4 regions of the Amorphus sp. MBR-141 genome follow, and region 2 is predicted to be linked to each of the others. Evidence: predicted binding sites of a transcription regulator. Region 2 holds the regulator's gene; each other region holds the start of a gene.
What was found. The regulator LexA, encoded in region 2, represses DNA repair genes until DNA is damaged. The targets are predictions, from matches to a motif close to TGTTCNNNNTGTGTTCNG.
Positions count from the first base shown of each region.

Region 1: the regulator LexA is predicted to act here: its motif matches at 3,463-3,480, upstream of ACSSVZ_RS20510 (single-stranded DNA-binding protein).
Region 3: the regulator LexA is predicted to act here: its motif matches at 1,760-1,777, upstream of ACSSVZ_RS17135 (YifB family Mg chelatase-like AAA ATPase).
Region 4: the regulator LexA is predicted to act here: its motif matches at 2,931-2,948, upstream of ACSSVZ_RS01105 (DNA recombination protein RmuC).

Region 1 covers NZ_JBRJGW010000017.1:90,645-96,062, reverse strand. The annotation lists gene gyrA (DNA gyrase subunit A) at 1-296, opposite strand, end outside; gene ACSSVZ_RS20525 (MarC family protein) at 616-1,320, shown strand; gene ACSSVZ_RS20520 (DUF2306 domain-containing protein) at 1,327-1,722, opposite strand; gene ACSSVZ_RS20515 (protein phosphatase 2C domain-containing protein) at 1,719-2,576, opposite strand; gene ACSSVZ_RS20510 (single-stranded DNA-binding protein) at 2,751-3,269, opposite strand; gene ACSSVZ_RS20505 (GNAT family N-acetyltransferase) at 3,535-3,966, shown strand; gene uvrA (excinuclease ABC subunit UvrA) at 3,959-5,418, shown strand, end outside.
Region 2 covers NZ_JBRJGW010000020.1:62,382-67,799, reverse strand. The annotation lists gene ACSSVZ_RS22225 (ComEC/Rec2 family competence protein) at 1-1,549, shown strand, start outside; gene lexA (transcriptional repressor LexA) at 1,605-2,315, opposite strand; gene ACSSVZ_RS22215 (molybdopterin molybdotransferase MoeA) at 2,659-3,867, opposite strand; gene moaC (cyclic pyranopterin monophosphate synthase MoaC) at 3,864-4,355, opposite strand; gene trpC (indole-3-glycerol phosphate synthase TrpC) at 4,366-5,187, opposite strand; gene trpD (anthranilate phosphoribosyltransferase) at 5,191-5,418, opposite strand, start outside.
Region 3 covers NZ_JBRJGW010000013.1:20-4,533, forward strand. The annotation lists gene ACSSVZ_RS17130 (APC family permease) at 277-1,728, shown strand; gene ACSSVZ_RS17135 (YifB family Mg chelatase-like AAA ATPase) at 1,832-3,361, shown strand.
Region 4 covers NZ_JBRJGW010000001.1:245,946-251,363, reverse strand. The annotation lists gene ACSSVZ_RS01125 (adenine phosphoribosyltransferase) at 1-282, opposite strand, end outside; gene truA (tRNA pseudouridine(38-40) synthase TruA) at 447-1,184, opposite strand; gene fmt (methionyl-tRNA formyltransferase) at 1,327-2,259, opposite strand; gene def (peptide deformylase) at 2,307-2,834, opposite strand; gene ACSSVZ_RS01105 (DNA recombination protein RmuC) at 2,964-4,118, shown strand; gene ACSSVZ_RS01100 (2-hydroxyacid dehydrogenase) at 4,174-5,118, shown strand; gene ACSSVZ_RS01095 (C40 family peptidase) at 5,112-5,418, opposite strand, start outside.

The DNA.
Region 1 (5,418 bases), on a different contig from region 2:
TCGCCATCGACGGAGCCGAAGTTGCCCTGCCCGTCGATCAGTGGCAGGCGCATGGAGAAGTCCTGCGCCATGCGCACCAGCGCGTCGTAGATCGCCTGGTCGCCGTGCGGATGGTACTTACCCATCACGTCGCCGACGATGCGCGACGACTTCTTGTACGGCTTGTTCCACTCGTAGCCGTTCTCGTGCATCGTGTAGAGGATGCGTCGATGAACCGGCTTCAGGCCATCCCTGACGTCCGGAAGCGCCCGGCTCACGATCACGCTCATGGCGTAATCGAGATAGGAACGCTCCATTTCGTCGGTGATGGAAATGCCGCGCACGCCCTTCGGCTCGTCGCCCGGCGGCGGAACTTGGTCGTCACTCACAGGGAATCACACTCGCGTCTTTGATCGATCGATAAGTCTATAGCCGATTCCCGCCCGCGGGGCCACTTCGCCGAGCCCGCAGCTGAACCAATAACCCAAACCAAATCAATCGCTTAGGATTGGAATTTCGGGCCCTGAAATTTGCGTGGGCCGTGACCGTGTCGATTTCGTCGAAATGGGGTGCCGCGGCCCCGGTATCAATGCGCTGCGCGCCGGGTGACGGCAACACGATCGGGGGGACGCCGGCATGACCAACTATCTGCTGAATGCGCTGACGACGCTGTTCGTCACCGTCGACCCGATCGGCCTCGCGCCGATCTTCCTGGCGCTCACGCCGGGCTGGTCGCGGGCGGCGCGCCGGGTGGTGGCGATCAAGGCGAGCGCCGTGGCCTTCGCCATCCTGCTCGCCTTCGCACTGGTCGGAAATGCGCTGCTCGGCTTCCTCGGCATCTCGCTGTCGGCGTTCCGGGTCGCCGGCGGCCTGCTCTTGTTCTGGATCGCCGCCGAGATGGTCTTCGGCAAGCGCACCGAGCGCAAGGCGACGCTCGCCCAGGAAGCCACCAGCGAGGACGCCGGCGACAGTGAGGGGGGCGGCGACGGCCCGGCCCCGGCGCGGTCCGGGGCGGCGACCGCAAGCGCCTCGGAGGACGATCACGCCGACATTGCCGCGTTCCCGCTGGCGATCCCGCTGATCGCCGGGCCGGGCGCCATCTCGGCGGTGATCCTGCTGGCCGATCACGCGCCGTCGAACGCCGCGTTCGGCGCGATGATCGCAACGATCGCGCTGGTGCTCGGCAGCACGCTGGCGATCTTCCTGGCCGCCCCGACGGTCGACCGCTTCCTGGGCGCCACCGGACGCGCGGTGCTGACCCGGCTGCTCGGCGTGATCCTGGCCGCGCTCGCCGTCCAGTTCGTCGCCGACGGCGTCATCACGCTGGCCAAGACGGTGTGACCCGAATCAGCCGAAGACGAGCGCGTGCATGAGCCGACCGGGAGCAAACGTGAACGCGCCAGCGATCACCAGCGCCCCCAGGAACAGGCCGAGCATCGTGCGCCGGTGGCGGTTCACGTCGTGCCGGCGCGCCGCCATCACACCGAACGGCAGCGCTACCAGCACGACCACGGCCAGCAGGTGGATCGGGCTCCAATCGCCCCACACGCGCAGTTCGTGGATGAAGAAGGCGGAGACGGCCACGACGGCCATCAGCACCACCCAGATCCATCCGAGCGCGCGATGGATCATCCGGCCCTTGGGACCCACCACCTGAAGGAGGCCAAGGAAAAATGCCGAGAGAGCCACCACCGTATGAAGCTGGATGGCCGGACTTGCCGCGATGAGCGGCGCGAGCGTCACCGCCGGCCCCGGTCCGCGCGGACCAGCAGCGCGGTGGCATCGTCGGACGGCTTGAAGCGCGGAAAGCTCCGGCAGTCGGGGTCCTCGACCTGCTCCAGCGACCGCAGTTCGTCGGCGAGCGCCGACAGCCCGTCCGTTCCGGCCGCGCTCAGCAGGCCCGGCGCGTCGTAGAGGCGGTAGTCCTCGACCAGCGCCGCGAACCCGTCGGTGGCGAGCAGCGCAGCGAAGGGCGCCTCCACGTCGAGCCGGCGCCGCCGGGCGTGGACGGCCGCCTCGCGGTCGAGGCCGAGGACCCAGTAGCCGTCGGGCGTGTTGTGGCGGGAGCGTCCGTCGCGCATCAGCCGGCGCACCTCCGGCGTCTCGAGCGTCGCCTTGTGGGCGATCATGCGGCGCGCCGCGTCCCGCTCGGCCGCCCGGCCGGCCCGGTCACTGCCCACCGTCAGGACGGCGCCGTTGCCGGCGCGCACGAACAGGCAGCAGTCGCCGAGCTCGGCGACGTCGATGCCGTCGGCGTCGAAGCGGGCGATCAGGATGGAGGCCGTCGGGCGCTGGTAGCGGCCCTGGGGCGCGCGCACCTGCTCCCGCTCGAACCGGCGGGCAAGCTCCTCGATGGTGCCGTCGAGCAGGCCGACGAGGTCCGTTTCTCCGGCCTCGATCCGCGCGGCGAGCAGCGTGCTCGCCGTGGCCGCCAGCCAGGCCGCATCGCTGGGCCCCTCCAGGCACTCGAAATCGCCGATCCCGGTGGCGCCGTCGATCACCCAGGCGAACGCGCCCGCCGTCCCGTACGCGTCCTCATTGGGCCGCGAGGGGCTTCCGGGACGCGAGAGTTCATCGATGATCTGGAGGCCGGTCACCGCGCTTCCGTCTTCTGACAGGCGCCCTCGCATCCCGCTCCTGGAGAGCGGGATCGATGCGGAGACAGTGTCGCACCGCCGTGTGACGGGCGCCGGACGGTGGGCCACTCCCGGGTACACGGCGCGCGGTCGGCCGGAGGCACGACCCGGCCGGGGGCAACGCCCGGAGCGGGGTTAGAACGGGATCTCGTCGTCGAGGTCGCGGCCATAGCCGCCGCCACCGCCGCCACTGCTGCCGCCGCCGGTGTCCATCGGACCGGACTGGCCGAAGCCGCCCGAGCTGCCGCCGCCGCCACTGCCGCCGCCGTAGGAGGCGCCGCCGCCGCCACCGCCGCCTTCGCTGCGGCCGTCGAGCATGGTCAGGGTCGCGTTGAAGCCCTGCAGCACGACCTCGGTGGTGTAGCGCTTCTGGCCGGACTGGTCTTCCCACTCGCGGGTCTGCAGCTGGCCCTCGAGATAGACCTTCGACCCCTTGCGCAGATACTGCTCGGCGATCTTGCACAGGCCTTCGCTGAAGATCACCACGCGGTGCCACTCGGTGCGCTCGCGCCGCTCGCCGCTCGTCTTGTCGCGCCAGCTGTCGGAGGTCGCGATGCGCAGGTTGCCGACGGGGCGGCCGTCCTGGGTGCGACGGATTTCCGGATCTGCGCCGAGATTTCCGACGAGGATCACTTTGTTGACGCTGCCGGCCATCCCATTCTCCATTCCCAGACGATCATGATCCCCGCACCCATAGCGCGGCGCAGGCTGCGCGTCTCCCCATCCGCGGTCCCCGTCCACAGATGTGCGGGCCGGAGACCGGCGGGGAACCCGATGCGACCGACCCTGTTTGCCCACATGGTCGCCCGGATCTTCGCATTGCATCCGGGCGTGCGCCGCAATATGATGTTCCTATATTGTTCTCTTTCGCCGATCAAGGCAAGCTCTCCGCTGATCACGGCAGCGATTCCAGGCAACGATGACCGAACTTGCGACCGAGCGGCTGGCCCTGCGGCCCTTTCAACCCGAAGACCGGCCGTGGCTGGCCGCGCTGATGCGCGATCCGGCGGTGTTCTTCTGGGAGCGGCAACCCGTCTGCGACGCGGCCGACGACGCGGAAATCAGCTGGCACCTCCTGCCCCGGTTCTGGGGCCAGGGATTTGCCACCGAGGGGGCCTGCGCCGTTCTCGACCATGCCATGCACGTCGTCCGGCCGGAGCGCGTCGTGGCCTTCGCCCTCCCCGACAATATCCGCTCGCTCAGGGTTATCCGGCGGGTCGGTCTACCCTATATTGCCGATCGGCATCACGCCGGCCGCCCGCATGCCTTCTTCGCTCTCTCCCGGAAGGCCTACCTGACGGCCGCGCCGGCGAGCTCCCCCAAGACCGGACATCCTGGCTCCCATGCATAAGACGATCTCCATCAAAGGTGCGCGCGAGCACAACCTGAAGAACGTGGATCTGGAGATCCCGCGGGATTCGCTCGTCGTGTTCACCGGCCTGTCGGGCTCCGGCAAGTCGTCGCTCGCCTTCGACACCATCTACGCCGAGGGCCAGCGGCGCTACGTCGAGAGCCTCTCGGCCTACGCCCGCCAGTTCCTGGAGATGATGCAGAAGCCCGACGTCGACCAGATCGACGGGCTGTCGCCGGCCATCTCGATCGAGCAGAAGACGACCTCGCGCAATCCGCGCTCGACGGTCGGCACCGTCACCGAGATCTACGACTACATGCGGCTCCTGTGGGCGCGGGTGGGCGTGCCCTACTCCCCGGCCACCGGACTGCCCATCGAAAGCCAGACGGTCAGCCAGATGGTCGACCGGGTGCTGGCGCTGCCGGAGAAGACGCGGCTCTTCCTGCTGGCGCCGATCGTGCGCGGCCGCAAGGGCGAGTACCGCAAGGAGCTGGCCGAGCTGCAGAAGAAGGGCTTCCAGCGCGTCAAGATCGACGGCACCTTCCACGAGATCACCGAGGCGCCCGCCCTCGACAAGAAGATCAAGCACGACATCGAGGTGGTCGTGGACCGCCTGGTCGTGCGCGACGACATCGGCACGCGGCTGGCGGATTCGCTGGAGACGGCGCTGGGGCTTGCCGACGGCATCGCGTTCGCCGAGTTCGCCGACGAGACGGACGAGGCCGGCGCCCCGAAGCGGATGGTCTTCTCGGAGAAGTTCGCCTGTCCGGTGTCGGGCTTCACGATCCCCGAGATCGAACCGCGGCTGTTCTCGTTCAACAATCCGTTCGGCGCCTGTCCGACCTGCGACGGGCTCGGCACCATGCTGAGCTTCGAGGCCGATCTGGTCGTCCCCGACGACGGGCTCACGCTGCGCGGCGGCGCGATCCTGCCGTGGTCGCGCACCGGCAACACCTCGCCCTACTACACCCAGACGCTGGAGGCGATCACCCGGCACTACGACGTGGCCATGACGACGCCGTGGCGCGACCTGCCGCAGGTCGTGCGCGACACCATCCTGTTCGGCACGAGGGAGAAGATTCCCTTCCGCTACGACGACGGCCTGCGCAGCTACGAGACGAAGAAGTCCTTCGAGGGCGTCGTCACCAACATCGAGCGGCGCTGGCGCGAGACGGATTCCCAGTGGGTGCGCGAAGAGCTGTCGCGCTACCAGTCCGACAAGCCCTGCGAGGCCTGCGGCGGCTACCGGCTGAAGCCAGAGGCGCTGGCCGTGAAGATCGCCGGATTCCATGTCGGCCAGGCCTCCCAGCTGTCGATCCGCGAGGCCCACGTGTGGTTCGGCGAACTCGGTGACAGGCTGACCGACAAGCAGAACGAGATCGCCAGCCGCATCCTCAAGGAGATCCGCGAGCGCCTGCGCTTCCTGGTCGACGTCGGCCTCGACTACCTGCA
Region 2 (5,418 bases):
ACGGCTGCGCGCGGCACTTCCCGGCGAGAACGGGGAGATCGCCGCGACGCTTCTGGTGGGCGACCGCGGCGGGATTCCGGAAGAGACCCAGGATGCCATTCGGCTCTCCGGCCTTGGCCACATCCTGGCGATCTCCGGTCTGCACATGGCGCTGGTGGCCGGGACGATCTTCGGCACCGTGCGCTTCGTGCTCGCGGCCATCCCCGGCCTCGCGCTCAGGCGGCCGATCAAGAAGTGGGCGGCCGTCGCAGCCCTCATGGCGGGGCTGGTCTACCTGATCCTTTCGGGCGGTGCCGTCGCCACCATCCGCGCATTCGTGATGGCGGCCGTGGCCCTTCTGGCCGTCCTCGTCGACCGGCCGGCGCTGACCCTTCGCTCCGTTGCGGTCGCTGCACTTGTCGTCATGATCCTCGATCCGGCCGCCGTCCTCAGTCCTGGCTTCCAGATGTCATTCGCCGCGGTCATCGCGCTCGTCGCCGCCTACGAGTGGCAGGCGACGCGCGAGCGCTCCGGCGGCGGGGATCGCAACGCGGGCCATGGACGACGCGTCCTGCGCACCGCGGCGCTCTGGATGGGCGGCCTGGCACTCACGTCCTTTGTCGCAGGGCTGGTCACCGCTCCGATCGGGGCGCTGCATTTCCACCGGCTGGCGCCGCTTGGCCTTCTGGGCAACCTGTTGGCGATGCCGTTCGTCAGCCTGATCGTCATGCCGTTCGGGGTCGTCTCGGTGGCGCTGATGCCGCTCGGGCTCGACCCGCTGGTGCTCCCGATCATGGGCCTGGGCCTCGACGCGGTGGTGGGGATTGCGGAGTGGGTGGCTGGTCTCAGCGGCCAGACCGGCGGCGTGGGCCGCATGCCGGCCGCAGCCGTTCTCGCAATGACAGGCGGGCTGCTCTGGCTGGCGCTCTGGCAGGCCGGCTGGCGGCTCCTCGGCGTGGTCCCGATCGCTGCCGGCCTTGCGATAGCCCCGCTGGGCTCGAGCCCTGACCTGCTCATTTCCGACGACGGCCGCGCCGTTGCGGTGCGGGGAACCGACGGGCGCCTGAGGATCGCAACGGCGCAAGGCGGGGCGTTCGCCGCGGCCATGTGGCTTAGGGCGGATGGGGACACCAGAGATCCACTGGACCCGGCGGTGCGGGATGCGGTGCGCTGCGACGATCTCGGCTGCACGCTGACGCTCCCGGCACCGATCGGGCTCAGGCGTGGCAGGGAAGCCGGCGCAGCGGCAAACAGGCCTGCCACAAACGCCACCGACGGGATCGTCAGCGTTGCGGTGAGTGTCCGCAAAGCAAGGCCGCCACCGGTCGCGGCCTTCGCCGAGGATCCGGCCGCCTTCGTCGAGGATTGCGTCCGCGCGGAGATCCTGATTACCCGCCACGACGCCCCGCCGGGCTGCTCGGGCCCGCGTCTGATCGTCGACCGCAACCTCCTGCGTCAGGCGGGCGCGCTCGCGCTCACCTGGCAGGACGATCCGCCGTACTATCGGCTGCAGCATGCCCGGCCGCGGACCGCGCGTCCCTGGACTGCGACCCCGGTGGTTCGGCGCTGACGAGCCGTCATCTCCGCCAAGGCTGCCGTCGGCTACGCGCGGCCATCGGCGGATCTCAGTACTTCCGGAACAACGCCACCAGCTTGCCCTGGATGCGGATGCGGTCGGGACCGAAGATGCGGGTCTCGTAGGCCGGGTTGGCGGCTTCCAGGGCGATCGATGCCCCCTTGCGGCGCAGCCGCTTCAAAGTGGCTTCTTCGTCGTCGACGAGAGCGACCACGATGTCGCCGTTGTCGGCCGCGTCCGAGCGCTTGATCAGCACCGTGTCGCCGTCGAGGATGCCTGCCTCGATCATCGAATCGCCGTGGACCTCGAGGGCGAAATGCTCGCCACCGCCGATCAGGTCGGCCGGAACCGTGATCTGATGGCTTTCCTGCTGGATCGCCGCAATCGGGACACCAGCCGCGATCCGGCCCATGACCGGCACGCTGTAGCCGCCCGATCCGCCGTGGTCGGCCGGAGCCGGAGCAGGCGGCGCCTTGCCCCGGGACCCTTCTATTACCTCCGGCGAAAAGCCGCGGGAGCGGTTGGCGCCAAGCGAGGGGTTCGACGATTCCGGCAGGCGGATCACTTCCAGAGCCCGCGCCCGGTTCGGCAGGCGGCGGATGAAGCCGCGCTCTTCCAGCGCGGTGATCAGGCGGTGAATGCCGGACTTCGACCGGAGGTCGAGCGCATCCTTCATCTCGTCGAAAGAGGGTGGAACGCCGCTTTCCTTCAGCCGCTCGTGGATGAACATCAGAAGTTCATGTTGCTTGCGGGTCAGCATGAATTCGGCCCCACCCCTCGGGTCAGCGATGCATCGCGTGTGCGGTACAAATCAGGAACGAACGCTACACGTTCCATATGTGTTCCGCAACGGTTAATGTTCGGTTTGCGTCCTGCAGGCCCAGAGCGGGAACAGGTCGCGGCCGGATCGTGGCCGGGACGGGAGGCGCAATCTGTGCGATTCGAGCGGTGGGGGAAAGCGGAAAGGGAATGGTCGGCCGCCCGGCGCGGACAATCGTCCGATCATCGGGTGGGTGTGCCTTCCACAAAAGGCGGAACGGCTCGCTGTCGGCGGATCGCACCGCCGCAAGCCGTCCTGGTCGCTCCGGCCAGCGCGCGGAGCCTCAGAGCCGCAGGATGCGGCAGAGGCTGCCGGCTTCTGCCGCCGGTGCGTTGGGTGGACGGACGATCAGGGCGCCGGAAGCCGCGAGCGTCGACAGCATCGAGGAATCCTGAAGCGAAAAGGGATCGGCCTCCGGCAGGCCGTCGTCGCGCTCGGTGAGGCGGGCGCGCACGTAGTCTTCGCGGCCGTCGTTGGCGGGCATGCGGTGGGTCAGCCGCGCCGCCGCGTAGGCGGGGCCCGGTGCCGCGTCGCCCTGCAGGGCGCGCACCAGCGGGATCAGGAACAGCATGGCACAGACCAGGCTCGACACCGGATTGCCGGGCAGGCCGAGGACCCGGATGCCGCCGAGGTGGCCGAAGATCAGCGGCTTGCCGGGGCGCATGGCGATCCGCCAGAACCCGAGCTCCATGCCGACGTCGGAGAATGCCTTGCGCACCAGGTCGTGGTCGCCGACGGAGGCGCCGCCCAGCGTGACGAGAATGTCGACGCCGCGATCCCGGCCGTCGGCAAGCGCGGCAACGGTCGCCGCGTCGTTGTCGCGGACGATGCCGAGATCGATCGGCTCGCCGCCGGCTGCCGTGATCAGGGCGGCCAGCGCCGGCGTGTTGGAGGCGACGATCTGATCCGGGCCGGGTGCCTCTCCCGGCGCCACGAGTTCGTCGCCGGTGGCGATCAGGCCGACCTTCGGCGCCCGGCCGACCGGCAGTGTGGCATGGTTCATGGCGGCAGCCAGTGCGACGTGGCGCACGTCTAGGCGGGTCCCGCCGGCAAGCAGCGCGGCGCCGGTCTCGAAATCAAGCCCTGCGCGGCGGATGTGGCGACCGGGCTGGGCCGGCACTGTCACCCGGACCGTCTGCGGGTCCACCGTCTCGGTGTTTTCCTGGATGAGGACGGTGTCGGCGCCGTCCGGCACCGGCGCCCCGGTGAAGATGCGCACGGTCTCGCCGAGCGCCAGGGTGCCGGCATAACGGCGGCCGGCAACCGACGCGCCCACCAGATGCAAGGTTGCGCCCGCCTCGGCCGCGTCGACGGCGCGCACGGCATAGCCGTCCATGGCGGAAGCGGCGAACGGCGGCTGCTGCCGGGTGGCGGAAATATCTTCGGCAAGCACCCGGCCGACGGCGTCGGCGAGCGGGACGTGGACGACGCCGAGCCGGACGCTGCCGGCAAGCACGCGCGCCCGCGCCTCCTGGACGGGGAGGAGGCTCACGTGGCCGGCCCCGCGCGGTAGTCGCCCGAGCGGCCGCCGGATTTCGCCAGCAGGCGGATGTCGCCGATCACCATCTCGCGCTCCACCGCCTTCGCCATGTCGTAGATCGTCAGGCAGGCGACGCTCGCCGCGGTGAGGGCTTCCATCTCCACGCCGGTCTTGCCGTCGACGCCCACGGTGGCGGTCACCCGCAGACCGGGCAGCGCCGGATCGGCCTCGATGTCGACCTTGACGGAAGTGACCGGCAGCGGATGGCAGAGCGGGATCAGCTCGTGGGTGCGCTTGGCTGCCATGATGCCGGCGATGCGCGCGGTGGCGAGCACGTCTCCCTTCTTCAGGTTGCCGGCGCGGATCAGCGCCAGCGTTTCGGCGCGCATGGTGACGCTGCCGGTTGCCGTGGCCTCGCGGCGCGTGGCGGACTTCTCCGACACGTCGACCATGCGGGCGGCACCGGTCTCGTCCAGATGGGTGAGGGTGTCGCCTGCCATCGGGCCCGATCTACTCGGCCGCCAGCCGTACGCCGACGGTGGCGCCGTCGAGCAGGGTGCGGGTGGCGGACTCCACGTCGTCCTGGCGCATCAGGCTCTCGCCGACCAGGAAGGCGTCGACGCCGACGGCGGTCAGCCGCGCGATGTCGCCGGGGGTGGAAATGCCGGATTCGGCGACGATCATCCGGTTGCCCGGCACGTGCGGCGCCAACGTCTCGGTGGTTTCCAGCGCCGTCTCGAAGGTCCGCAGGTTGCGGTTGTTGATGCCGACGAGGGCAGCCGGGATCTCGGCCGCGCGCGCCAGCTCGTCGGCGTCGTGGATCTCGATCAGCGCGTCCATGCCGAGGTTGTGGGCCGTCTCGACCAGCCGCAGGGCGGTGTCGTCTTCGACGGCGGCCATGATCACCAGGATCGCGTCGGCGCCCCAGGCGCGCGCCTCGAACACCTGGTAGATGTCGAACATGAAGTCCTTGCGCAACACCGGCAGCGCGCAGGCGGCGCGGGCGTCGCGCAGGAACTCCGGCGCGCCCTGGAAGGACGGCTCGTCGGTGAGCACGGACAGGCAGGTCGCGCCGCCGGCTTGATAGGCGGCCGCCAGCGCGGCCGGATCGAAGTCCTCGCGGATCAGGCCCTTCGAGGGGCTCGCCTTCTTGATTTCGGCGATCAGCCCCGGCCGGCCGGACTGGACGGTGGCTTCAAGGGCGGCCCGAAAGCCGCGGGGGGCGGGGGCGTCCCGCGCCAGGTCCTCGAGCGCGGACAGAGGACGCACCTCTTTCGCAGCTTCGATCTCCTGGCGCTTGTACGCTTCGATTTGGGTCAGAATGTCGGTCATGGGTCACTCGTTCGATGACGTCACCAGCCTGCCGAGAACGTCCAGCGCGCGGCCACTGTCGATGGTCTCTGCCGCGAGCGCCGCTCCTTCGCGGAGCGTGTCGACCCGGTCGGCGACGATGAAGGCGGCGGCCGCGTTCATCAGAACGATATCGCGGTACGCGCCGGGCTTCCCCTCAAGCACGTCGCGCAGGGCTGTGGCGTTTTTGTGAGCATCGCTCCCGATGAGCTG
Region 3 (4,514 bases), on a different contig from region 2:
GCTTCGACAACCGCTTGGAATCACATTCTGGCCCCGGCTATCCACCTCCCGCGCCAGTTTCGAGACGGACTCTAAGACCTTGGCGATTTTCATCGCAGGCGATGCGATGTCGCCCCGTCGAGCCACATCTCGGCCTTGCCACCTCCGCCAGCCTTCCGCCCTCCGCCCGCGCCCTCATCGCCCCCCCGGAACCAACACACTCTCCCCGCCGTTTGGACTCTCAACCGTTAGCCGGTTTCTCAACCCTGGCCGCACGGTGGATTGGGGGAGGCCGGCATGGCGCAGGAACAGGGCACGGGCGGACAAGGTAAGGCCGGGCAAGGTAAGGCCGGGCAACCAAGCGACAGCCAGGGCGCCCACGGGCAAGAGCCCGGGCTGAAGCGCGTCATGGGGCCCGGGCTGCTGCTGCTGTTCATCGTCGGCGACGTGCTCGGCACCGGCATCTACGCGCTGACCGGCAAGGTGGCCGGGGAAGTCGGCGGGATCGTCTGGCTGCCGTTCCTGGTGGCCTTCGCCCTCGCCGCCGTCACCGCCTGCAGCTATCTCGAACTGGTCACCAAGTATCCGCGCGCCGCCGGCGCCGCCCTCTACACGCAAAAGGCGTTCGGGGTGCACTTCGTGACGTTCATCGTCGCCTTCACCGTGATGTCGTCCGGCATCACCTCGGCCTCGACGGCGGCCCGGGCATTCGCGGAGAATTTCGCCGCAAGCTTCGGCTTCGGTGCCGGCGCCGTCGGCGTCACCGCCATCGGCCTCGCCTTCATGGGGCTGATCGGGCTGGTCAACTGGCGCGGCGTCAGCGAGAGCGTCAAGCTCAACGTGGTGTTCACCTGCATCGAGCTGACCGGCCTCCTGATCATCATCCTGATCGGCGCGGCGGCGCTGGCCGGCGGCCAGGGCGACTTCAGCCGCGCCGTCGACTTCTCGTCGGCCGGCGACGGCGGCATCTTCTGGCCGGTGGTGGCGGCGACGACGCTGGCCTTCTTCGCCATGGTGGGCTTCGAGGATTCCGTCAACATGGCGGAGGAATCGAAGGATCCGTCGCGCATCTTCCCGAAGGTGCTGCTCGGCGGGCTGGTGCTGACCGGCGTCATCTACCTGCTGGTCTCGGTGACGGCGATCGCGCTGGTCGAGATCGACGCGCTCAGCGAGGGCGCGACGCCGCTGCTGAAGGTGGTGGAGGCCGGCGCGCCGTGGTTCCCGCTCAGCGTGTTCGGCGTCATCACCATGTTCGCGGTGGCGAACTCCGCCCTGATCAACATGCTGATGGCGAGCCGCCTGCTCTACGGCATGGCGCAGGAGCGCGTGCTGCCGCGCGTCCTCGGCCGGGTCTCGAAGGCCCGGCGCACGCCTTACGTCTCGATCGTCTTCACCACGCTGCTCGCCGCCGGGCTGATCGTCTTCGTCGGCGCGGTTCCCGATCTCGGCGGGACGACGGCGCTGCTGCTGCTCGGCGTCTTCGCCGTCGTCAACGTCGCCGTGCTGGTGCTGCGCTCCGACACGGTCGACCACGCGCATTTCCGCGCGCCGCTCGGCCTGCCCTATCTCGGCGCGGCCTCCTGCGCCTTCTTCGTCGGCCCGTGGACGGGGCGCGATGCCACGCAATACCTGATCGCCGCCGTCCTGCTCGGGATCGGCATCGTGCTGTGGGCCGGCACCGTCTACGCCATGAAGCGGCGCGGCGAGGCGATCGGCGCGCCCGACATGACGGCCCTCTCGGACGCCTGACCGCCGCCTGATCGCCGCCTTGGGGCGCTTCTGTTCCCATAATGTTCTTGCGCGAACTCCCGCCGTCCGCTACTTTTGATTGCGGCTGGCCGGGAGGGTGACGATGGTCTCGCACGTGACGACGGTGGCGTTCCAGGGCGTCGAGGCCGTGCCGGTGGACGTCCAGGTCCAGGTCGGCCCGGGCACCGTCGCCTTCACCATCGTCGGCCTGCCCGACAAGGCGGTGGGGGAAAGCCGCGAGCGGGTGCGCTCGGCGCTGATCGCCTCCGGCCTGTCGCTGCCGCCCAAGCGCATCACCGTCAACCTTGCCCCCGCCGACCTGCCGAAGGAAGGCAGCCACTACGACCTGCCGATCGCCGTCGGGCTGATGGCGGCGATGGGCGTCGTCCCCGCCGACCAGGTGCTCGACTACGTTGTGCTCGGCGAGCTGTCGCTCGACGGCACCATCGCGCCGGTGGCCGGCGTCCTGCCGGCGGCGATCGGCGCCAACGCGCTCGGCAAGGGGCTGATCTGCCCGTCCGCCTGCGGGCCGGAGGCGGCGTGGGCGTCGGGCGACATGGCGATCCTGGCGCCGCGCAGCCTGATCGCGCTCGCCAACCACTTCAAGGGCACCCAGGTGCTGTCGCGGCCCGACCCGAAGGTGCGCGAGGACGGCGCCCCCCTGCCCGACCTCGCCGACGTGAAGGGCCAGGAGACCGCCAAGCGCGCGCTGGAGATCGCCGCTGCCGGCGGCCACAACTTGCTGATGGTCGGGCCGCCCGGCTCCGGCAAGTCGATGCTCGCCCAGCGGCTGCCCTCCATCCTGCCGCCGCTGGCGCCGCGCGAGCTGCTTGAGGTGTCGATGGTGCAGTCGATCGCCGGCCAGCTCGGCGAGGGCCGGCTGTCGGCGCGGCGGCCGTTCCGCGCGCCCCACCATTCGGCCACCACCGCGGCGATGGTCGGCGGCGGCGTCCGGGCGCGGCCCGGCGAGGTGTCGCTCGCCCACCACGGCGTGCTCTTCCTCGACGAGCTGCCGGAGTTCGCCCCGCCGGTGCTCGACGCGCTGCGCGAGCCGCTGGAGACCGCCCGCGCCGTCATCGCCCGCGCCAACCACCGGGTCAGCTACCCGGCGCTGTTCCAGCTCGTCTGCGCCATGAACCCGTGCCGCTGCGGCTACTACGGCGAGCCCGGCCACCAGTGCCGGCGCGGCGACCGCTGTGCCGCCGACTATCAGGCCCGCCTGTCCGGTCCGTTCCTCGACCGCATCGACGTCCGCATCGACGTGCCCGCCGTCACCGCCTCCGACATGGCGATGCCCTCGCCCGCCGAAGGCTCCCGCGAGGCCGCCCTCAGGGTCGCCGCCGCCCGCGCCATCCAGCGGGCCCGCTTCGCCGCCCTCGGCGCGCCGGCCCGCACCAACGCCGAGTGCGGCCCGCGCCTCATCGAAGAGATCGCGGCGCCCGACCCGGAGGGCGCCCGGCTGCTGCGCGAGGCCGCCGACGCCATGCGCCTGTCGGCGCGCGGCTACCACCGCGTCCTCAAGGTCGCCCGCACGCTGGCCGACATGGAAGGCGCCCCCACGGTCGGCCGGCTCCATCTCGCCGAGGCGCTGGCCTACCGCCAGGCCGGCCCCCGCCTGGCCGTCGCCGCCTGACCCGCCGCCCCGCCCCGGAGGCTGGAGGCTGGAGGCTGGAGGCTGGAGGCTGGAGGCTGGAGGCTGGAGGCTGGGAGGCTGGGAGGCTTATGGTTAACGCGAGATTCATCATCCAAGATATTGATCTAAAAGATGATTACATGGACAAATGAGATTGTCCCCGATGTGTTTCACGGGGCCGATCGGGCGCCTGGACGCGCCCACGCAGAAGCACCGCACAGCGCCGCTCGGACCGTGGACATCCGGGTGCGGGACCAGGCAGCGACAGCCCCACGCGGCGAGCCTGAACCCGTGGCGCGGCAAGCCTCCGAACGCGTCCAAAGCGTCCGGAGCCTTGTCCGATCGGGCAAAACCACCCGATCGACGAGAAATGGCTTCGGAATCCGAGACTTGAGCCATTTCTTTCCGCGCGGACGGCTTCGATCTGACCGGAAAATGCGCCAGGGCGTCCAGCGCGCCCGCCCCCTGCCGCCCCGCCCCCGGCCGAACTTCCTCAGCCGGCTAACCTGCTCCTGTTCGGAATGCCTGCGCGGTGTGCCCGGCGGGAGCCCCCAACCGGACGCACCGGCTCTCGTTTGCCGGCTAATGACATGCCAGAACGGGGCCGGCCAGCGTGGCGCCGCGCGCCGGCGGCGGTGGTGCAACAGGCGCGGGAAGCGCCCGCCCCACGGTGTGGCGAAGGTGCCGCCCGGCGGGATGCGGAAGGTGCGCCAACCCTGCGGGATGCCTGAGGTGTGCCAACCCTGCGGAACCCGGGAGCTGTGCCGACCGGCGGAATGCAGAAGGGGTGCGGCCGGCTGGCCGACCCGGCCGCCGCGGCACTGCCAGCATCACCTTCAGCCAGAAGCCGGTGGACGGCGGCAGGCCGGACACTGTGCTCGGATCCCGCCGGGGCCGTGCGGATGCCCCCGCGGGGGAAGCGGGGCGGTCGACCGGCAGGCGGAGCAGCGGGGACAGGAGACGGTCGCCGGCGGGGGATGCGGCACGCTCGGTGATGGGGTCGCGGCGTGCTCAGTCACGGAGCCGGTGCGCGCACAGCTGTGCGCACCCGCACGCGGCCTGCGCACGCCTGCGCACCGTGCCAAATAGCGCAGCCAGAGGCCCGAATCGCGCAGTTTGGTGCCGCGACGCGCCGCCAGCTGCGCACAAGCGG
Region 4 (5,418 bases), on a different contig from region 2:
GATGGTCTTGCCCGGCAGCTTGCCCTTCTTGCGGATCGGCACGAAACCGCGGCCGAGTTCGTGGGCGACCGCACCGCCCAGGATGAACCCACGCGCCTCGATGCCGACGACGATGTCGACCGGTTTCCTGAGATAGGGCCAGAGCAGGCCATCGACGGCCGTCCTCAGCCCGACCGGATCGGCGATCAGCGTGGTGATGTCGCGAAACTGGATCCCGGGCTTCGGATAATCGGGGATCGTGCGCACCAGGTCGCACAGCGCGGGCTTCTCGTAGTCGGACATTGGGGGCTGTTCCTCCTGCCTGGTCACCCCGGACCGGGGCGTTGCGGGCAGCGCATGACATGGCCCGACTCCTTCTCGACCGGATAGGACGGTTTCCAACCCCTGACAAGGACAGTGGGAAGGGCTCCGGCATCAGACCGGCTGCGCGCGAGCGCGACGTGCGTTCAGTAGTCGACGCGCAGCAGATAGAGCCCGTCGGGCGGTGCGACGGGGCCGCAGCGGGTGCGGTCGGCGGCCTTGAGGGCGGCTTCCAGATCGGCGGGGCGCCATTTTCCGGTGCCCACCTGCACGAGCGAGCCCACCAGCGAGCGCACCTGATTGTGCAGGAACGACCGGGCCGAGGCCATCACGGTGATCTCGTCGGCGGCGCGCATGACGTCCAGCCGGTCCAGCGTCTTCACCGGGCTCGCCGACTGGCAGTGGGTCGAGCGGAAGGTGGTGAAGTCGTGGTGGCCGAGAAGCCGCTGCGCACCGGCGTGCATGGCCCCGGCATCGAGGGGAGCCGATACCTGCCAGGCGAGACCCGCCTCCAAAGTGAGCGGCGCCCGGCGGTTGACGATCCGGTAGAGATAGTGCCGCGCCGTGGCGGAGAAGCGCGCATCGAAACCGTCGGCCACCCGCTCCGCCGCGATCACCGCCACCGGATCCGGGCGCAAATGCGCGTTGGTGGCGTCGCGGACGGTGTCGTCGGGCCATTCCCGGGCGAGGTCGACGTGGGCGACCTGGCCGAGGGCATGGACGCCGGAATCGGTGCGCCCCGCCCCGCCGATGGTGACCGTCTCGCTGGCGAACGCGCTGATCGCCTCCTCCAGCCGGCCCTGCACGGACAGCCCCTCGGCCTGGCGCTGCCAGCCGACGAACGGCCAGCCGTCATATTCGATGGTCAGCTTGTAGCGGGGCATCCGACACGTGCTTTCAACTGCGGGCGAACGGCGAGCGCCGCCCCTCCCGGGCAATGAGCCGGGCCTGCCGGAAGCGGCAAGATCCGGCCATTCCTGCGATCCGGTTTTGGCCGGACAACCGCAACCTGCGCCCCGACCTTGCTCAGAGAAGCGCGGCCCCGGGCGCCAGCCGCAGGCCGCGGAAGACCTCGTCGGCGGCCATCGGCGCCTTGCCGGCACGCTGCACCTGCACCAGCCGCACCGCGCCCTCGCCGCAGGCCACCAGTCCCTCGCCATCGAGCACCGCCCCGGGGGCACCAGCCCCCTCCTCGCGGCGGCTGCGAAGGACCTTCATGCGTTCGGTCTTCCCGCCCGTGTCGATCTCGCACCAGGCGCCCGGAAACGGCGACAGGCCGCGGATCTGATCGTGGACCACGGATGCCGGCCGCGACCAGTCGATGCGCGCCTCGGCCTTGGAGATCTTTTCGGCGTAGGTGACGCCCTCGTCGCTCTGGGGCACGGCGTCGAGCGTCCCGCGCTCGATGGCGCCCAGCGCCCGCACCATCAGGTCCGCGCCCAGGCGGGCCAGCACGTCGTGCAGGTCGGAGGCGGTCATCTCGTCGCCGATCGCCACCTTCTCGATCATGCAGACCGGGCCGGTGTCGAGGCCCGCCTCCATCCGCATGACCGCAACGCCGGTCTCCCGGTCGCCGGCCATGATCGCGCGCTGGATGGGGGCGGCACCGCGCCAGCGCGGCAGGATCGAAGCATGGACGTTGAAGCACCCGGCCTCGGGGATCTCCAGGATCGAGCGCGGCAGGATCATGCCGTAGGCAATGACGATGGCCGCATCGGCGCCGTGGCTTGCGAAGGCGGCGGCCGCCTCATCGCCCTTCAAGGTCGACGGCGTGAGCACCGGCAGGCCGAAGCGTTCGGCCGCCTCGTGGACGGGTGACTTGCGCGCCTCCATGCCCCGCCCGGCACGAGCTGGCGCGCGCGTGTAGACAGCGGCGACGTCGTGGCCTTGGCCGACGATCTCGGTGAGCGCCGGCACGGCGAAATCGGGCGTGCCCATAAAGACGAGCCTGAGCGGCATCGGATGTCCCGTGCTGTGATCGCCGCCGCTTTGCGCGGCAGCAAGGATCAGGCTTTTTCGGTCGCGGCCTGCCGCGCCTGCTTGGCGAACTTCTTGGTAATCCGGTCGCGCTTGAGCCGCGACAGATAGTCGATGAACAGGACGCCGTTCAAATGGTCGATCTCGTGCTGAAGACAGGTGGCGAGGATGCCGCCGGCCTTGATCTCCCGAACCTCTCCGTGGCGGTCGAGGAACCGCACGCCGACCTCGGCCGGCCGTTCGACGTCTTCATAGTATTCGGGAATGGAGAGGCAGCCCTCCTGGTGGATACGCAGTTCCTCTGAGCTCCAGATGACCTCCGGGTTCACCAGCGCCATCGGCCGCCGCTCTTCCTCGTCCTCGCCTCCCACGTCGCAGACGATGACGCGGTCGAGGACGCCGATCTGCGGCGCGGCCAGACCGATGCCAGGTGCCGCGTACATGGTCTCCAGCATGTCGTCGATGAGGGCGCGCACGCCGTCATCCACCGCGCCGACCGGAGCGGCGACCTTGCGGAGCGTAGGGTCCGGTATCAGAAGGATCGATCGTTTGGACATCATGCCGATTTATTGGCTGCGACGCTTTCGGTCAACGGATCGGCCGGTCGCAGGCCCGCATTCCCCGCCCGCAGGTGCGAAGCACGCGCATACGGGCGGAACAAACCGCGAATCAGCTATCCTCCGCCCATGTCGGATCCGATCTTCGTGTTTCAAGGCCACGCGGTGACCCAGATCGAGGCGCTGCTCGGCGTCGCGATGGCGGTGATCGTCATCCTGCTGCTGGTGACGCTGCGGCTCGCGGCCGGCCGAAATGGCGCAGGCAACGCCGACACGGTGCGCGCGATGGAGGTCCAGATGGCCCAGATCCTGCGCATGCAGGCGGAGACGTCCGGCCGGCTGCAGACGGTGGCGGAGGTGTTCGGCAGCCGCCAGTCGGAGCTGACAAAGGCGGTGTCGGAGCGCCTCGACGGAATGGGCCACCGGCTGGGTTCGTCGATGTCGCAGGCCTCGAACGCCACCCACGAGACGCTGCGCCAGTTGCACGAACGGCTCGCCGTCATCGACCGTGCGCAACGCACCATGTCGGGGCTCTCCGACCAAGTGTCGCAGCTGGAGAGGATCTTCGCCGACAAGCAGAGCCGTGGCGCGTTCGGCCAGGCGCGGATGGAGGCGATCATCCGCGACGGGCTGCCGGAGGGCGCCTTCTCCTTCCAGCCGACGTTGTCGACCGGCGCGCGTCCGGACTGCACGATCCGGCTGCCGAACGGCGCCCCCGTCCTGTGCATCGACGCCAAATTCCCGCTGGAGGCCTTCGCCCGCATCGAGGCGGCCGACACCGACGCTGCCCTCAAGGAGGCGCAGCAGGCGGCGCGTCGCGACCTCATCAAGCACGTCGACGACGTGCGGAAGAAATATCTCGTCCCGGGGGAGACTCAGGACCTCGCCTTCGTGTTCGTGCCGTCGGAATCGCTGTTCGGCCAGATCCACGACCGGTTTCCCGACGTGGTCCAGCGCGCTTACCGGGCCCGGGTGGTGATCCTCTCTCCGACGCTGCTGCAGCTCGCGATCCAGGTGGTCGTCACCGTCATCCGCGACGCCCGCATCCGCGAGGAGGCACACGTCATCCGCGCCGAGGTCGGCCACCTGATGGACGACGTGGACCGGATGACCGAGCGCGTGATGAAGCTGCAGCAGCATTTCGGCCAGGCCCAGCGGGACGTCGAGCAGATCGTCATCTCAGCGGAGAAGGTCGCCAAGCGCGGCGGCCGGATCGAGGCTCTCGACATCGAGCCGGACGACCAGGGGCCGGCCGCACCGGTCCGCGCGGCCGGCGAGGCATGACGTCCCAACCGCCGTCGCGCTTGATCTCGGCGCCCGCGTCGGGCACCTGATCGCCATGAGCATTCTCTTCGCCGCCCGGGGCTTCACGCCCGAGCCGTGGCGCCGCCACCTGGAAGCCGTCGCGGACGGTCGCCGGGTCGTCGTCGACGGCATCGACGCCTACGACCCGTCGGACATCCGCTACGCGGTCGTCTGGCAGCCGCCGCGCAACCTGCTCGCCGAACTCCCCAATCTCGACGTCATCTTCAACCTCGGCGCCGGCGTGGACGCGCTGCTGGCGGACACCTCGCTGCCGGCTCGGCCGATCGTGCGCGTCGTCGATCCCGACATGACCGGCCGCATGACCGAGTGGATCGTGCTGCAGGTCCTGACCCACCATCGCGGCGCACTCCGCTTCCAGGCGCGGCAGCGGGCCCGCGAATGGGTCTCCGAGAGCTTTCCGGCTGCGCACGAGGTCCGGGTCGGCGTGATGGGGATGGGGGTGCTCGGATCCGACGCCGCCGCCATGCTGCAGCGGCTCGGCTACCGGGTCACCGGCTGGAACCGCTCCGCGAAGACCGTCGAGGGGATCGAGGTCGTCTCCGGCGCCGCGGCGCTCGACGGCTTCCTGGCGCGCACCGACATCCTGGTGGTGCTGCTGCCGCTGACGCCGGAAACGCGCGGCCTTCTCGACGCCTCGCTGTTTGCTCGGCTCGCCCGCGACGGGGCGCTCGGCGGACCGATGCTGATCAACGCCGGGCGCGGCGGCCTGCAGATTGAGGCCGACATCGTCGCCGCGCTGGAAGCAGGCACCCTGAAGGGCGCCTCCCTCGACGTGTTTGAGACCGAGCCGCTTCCGGCGACGAGCCCTCTCTGGGACCGGCCGGAGGTGGTGATCACGCCCCACGTGGCAGCCGAGAGCAACCCGCCCGCCATCTGCCGGGGCATCGTGGCCCAGATCGCCGCGTTCGAGCGCGGGGACCCGCTCCAGAACGTCGTGGATCGCACCCGGGGCTATTGAGCCGAGGACAGGATCCGCCGGACGGTGCGCACCGGCCCCGCGCTGGCGGCGATGCGCTCGCGCGCTTCGGCCACCGGTTCGATGACCGTCATCATGTGGAAGCCGTTGGCGTGCAGCAGCTGGCCGTCGTCGATCATCACGCCGACATGGCCCGGCCAGAACAGCAGGTCGCCGCGCGCCAGGCCCTTGTCCTCCACCGCCGTTCCGAGCGCCGCCTCCTGCATGTCGGAATCCCGGGGCGCGGCGATGCCGGCCATCCGGCAGGCGATCTGCACCAGCCCCGAACAGTCGATGCCGGCA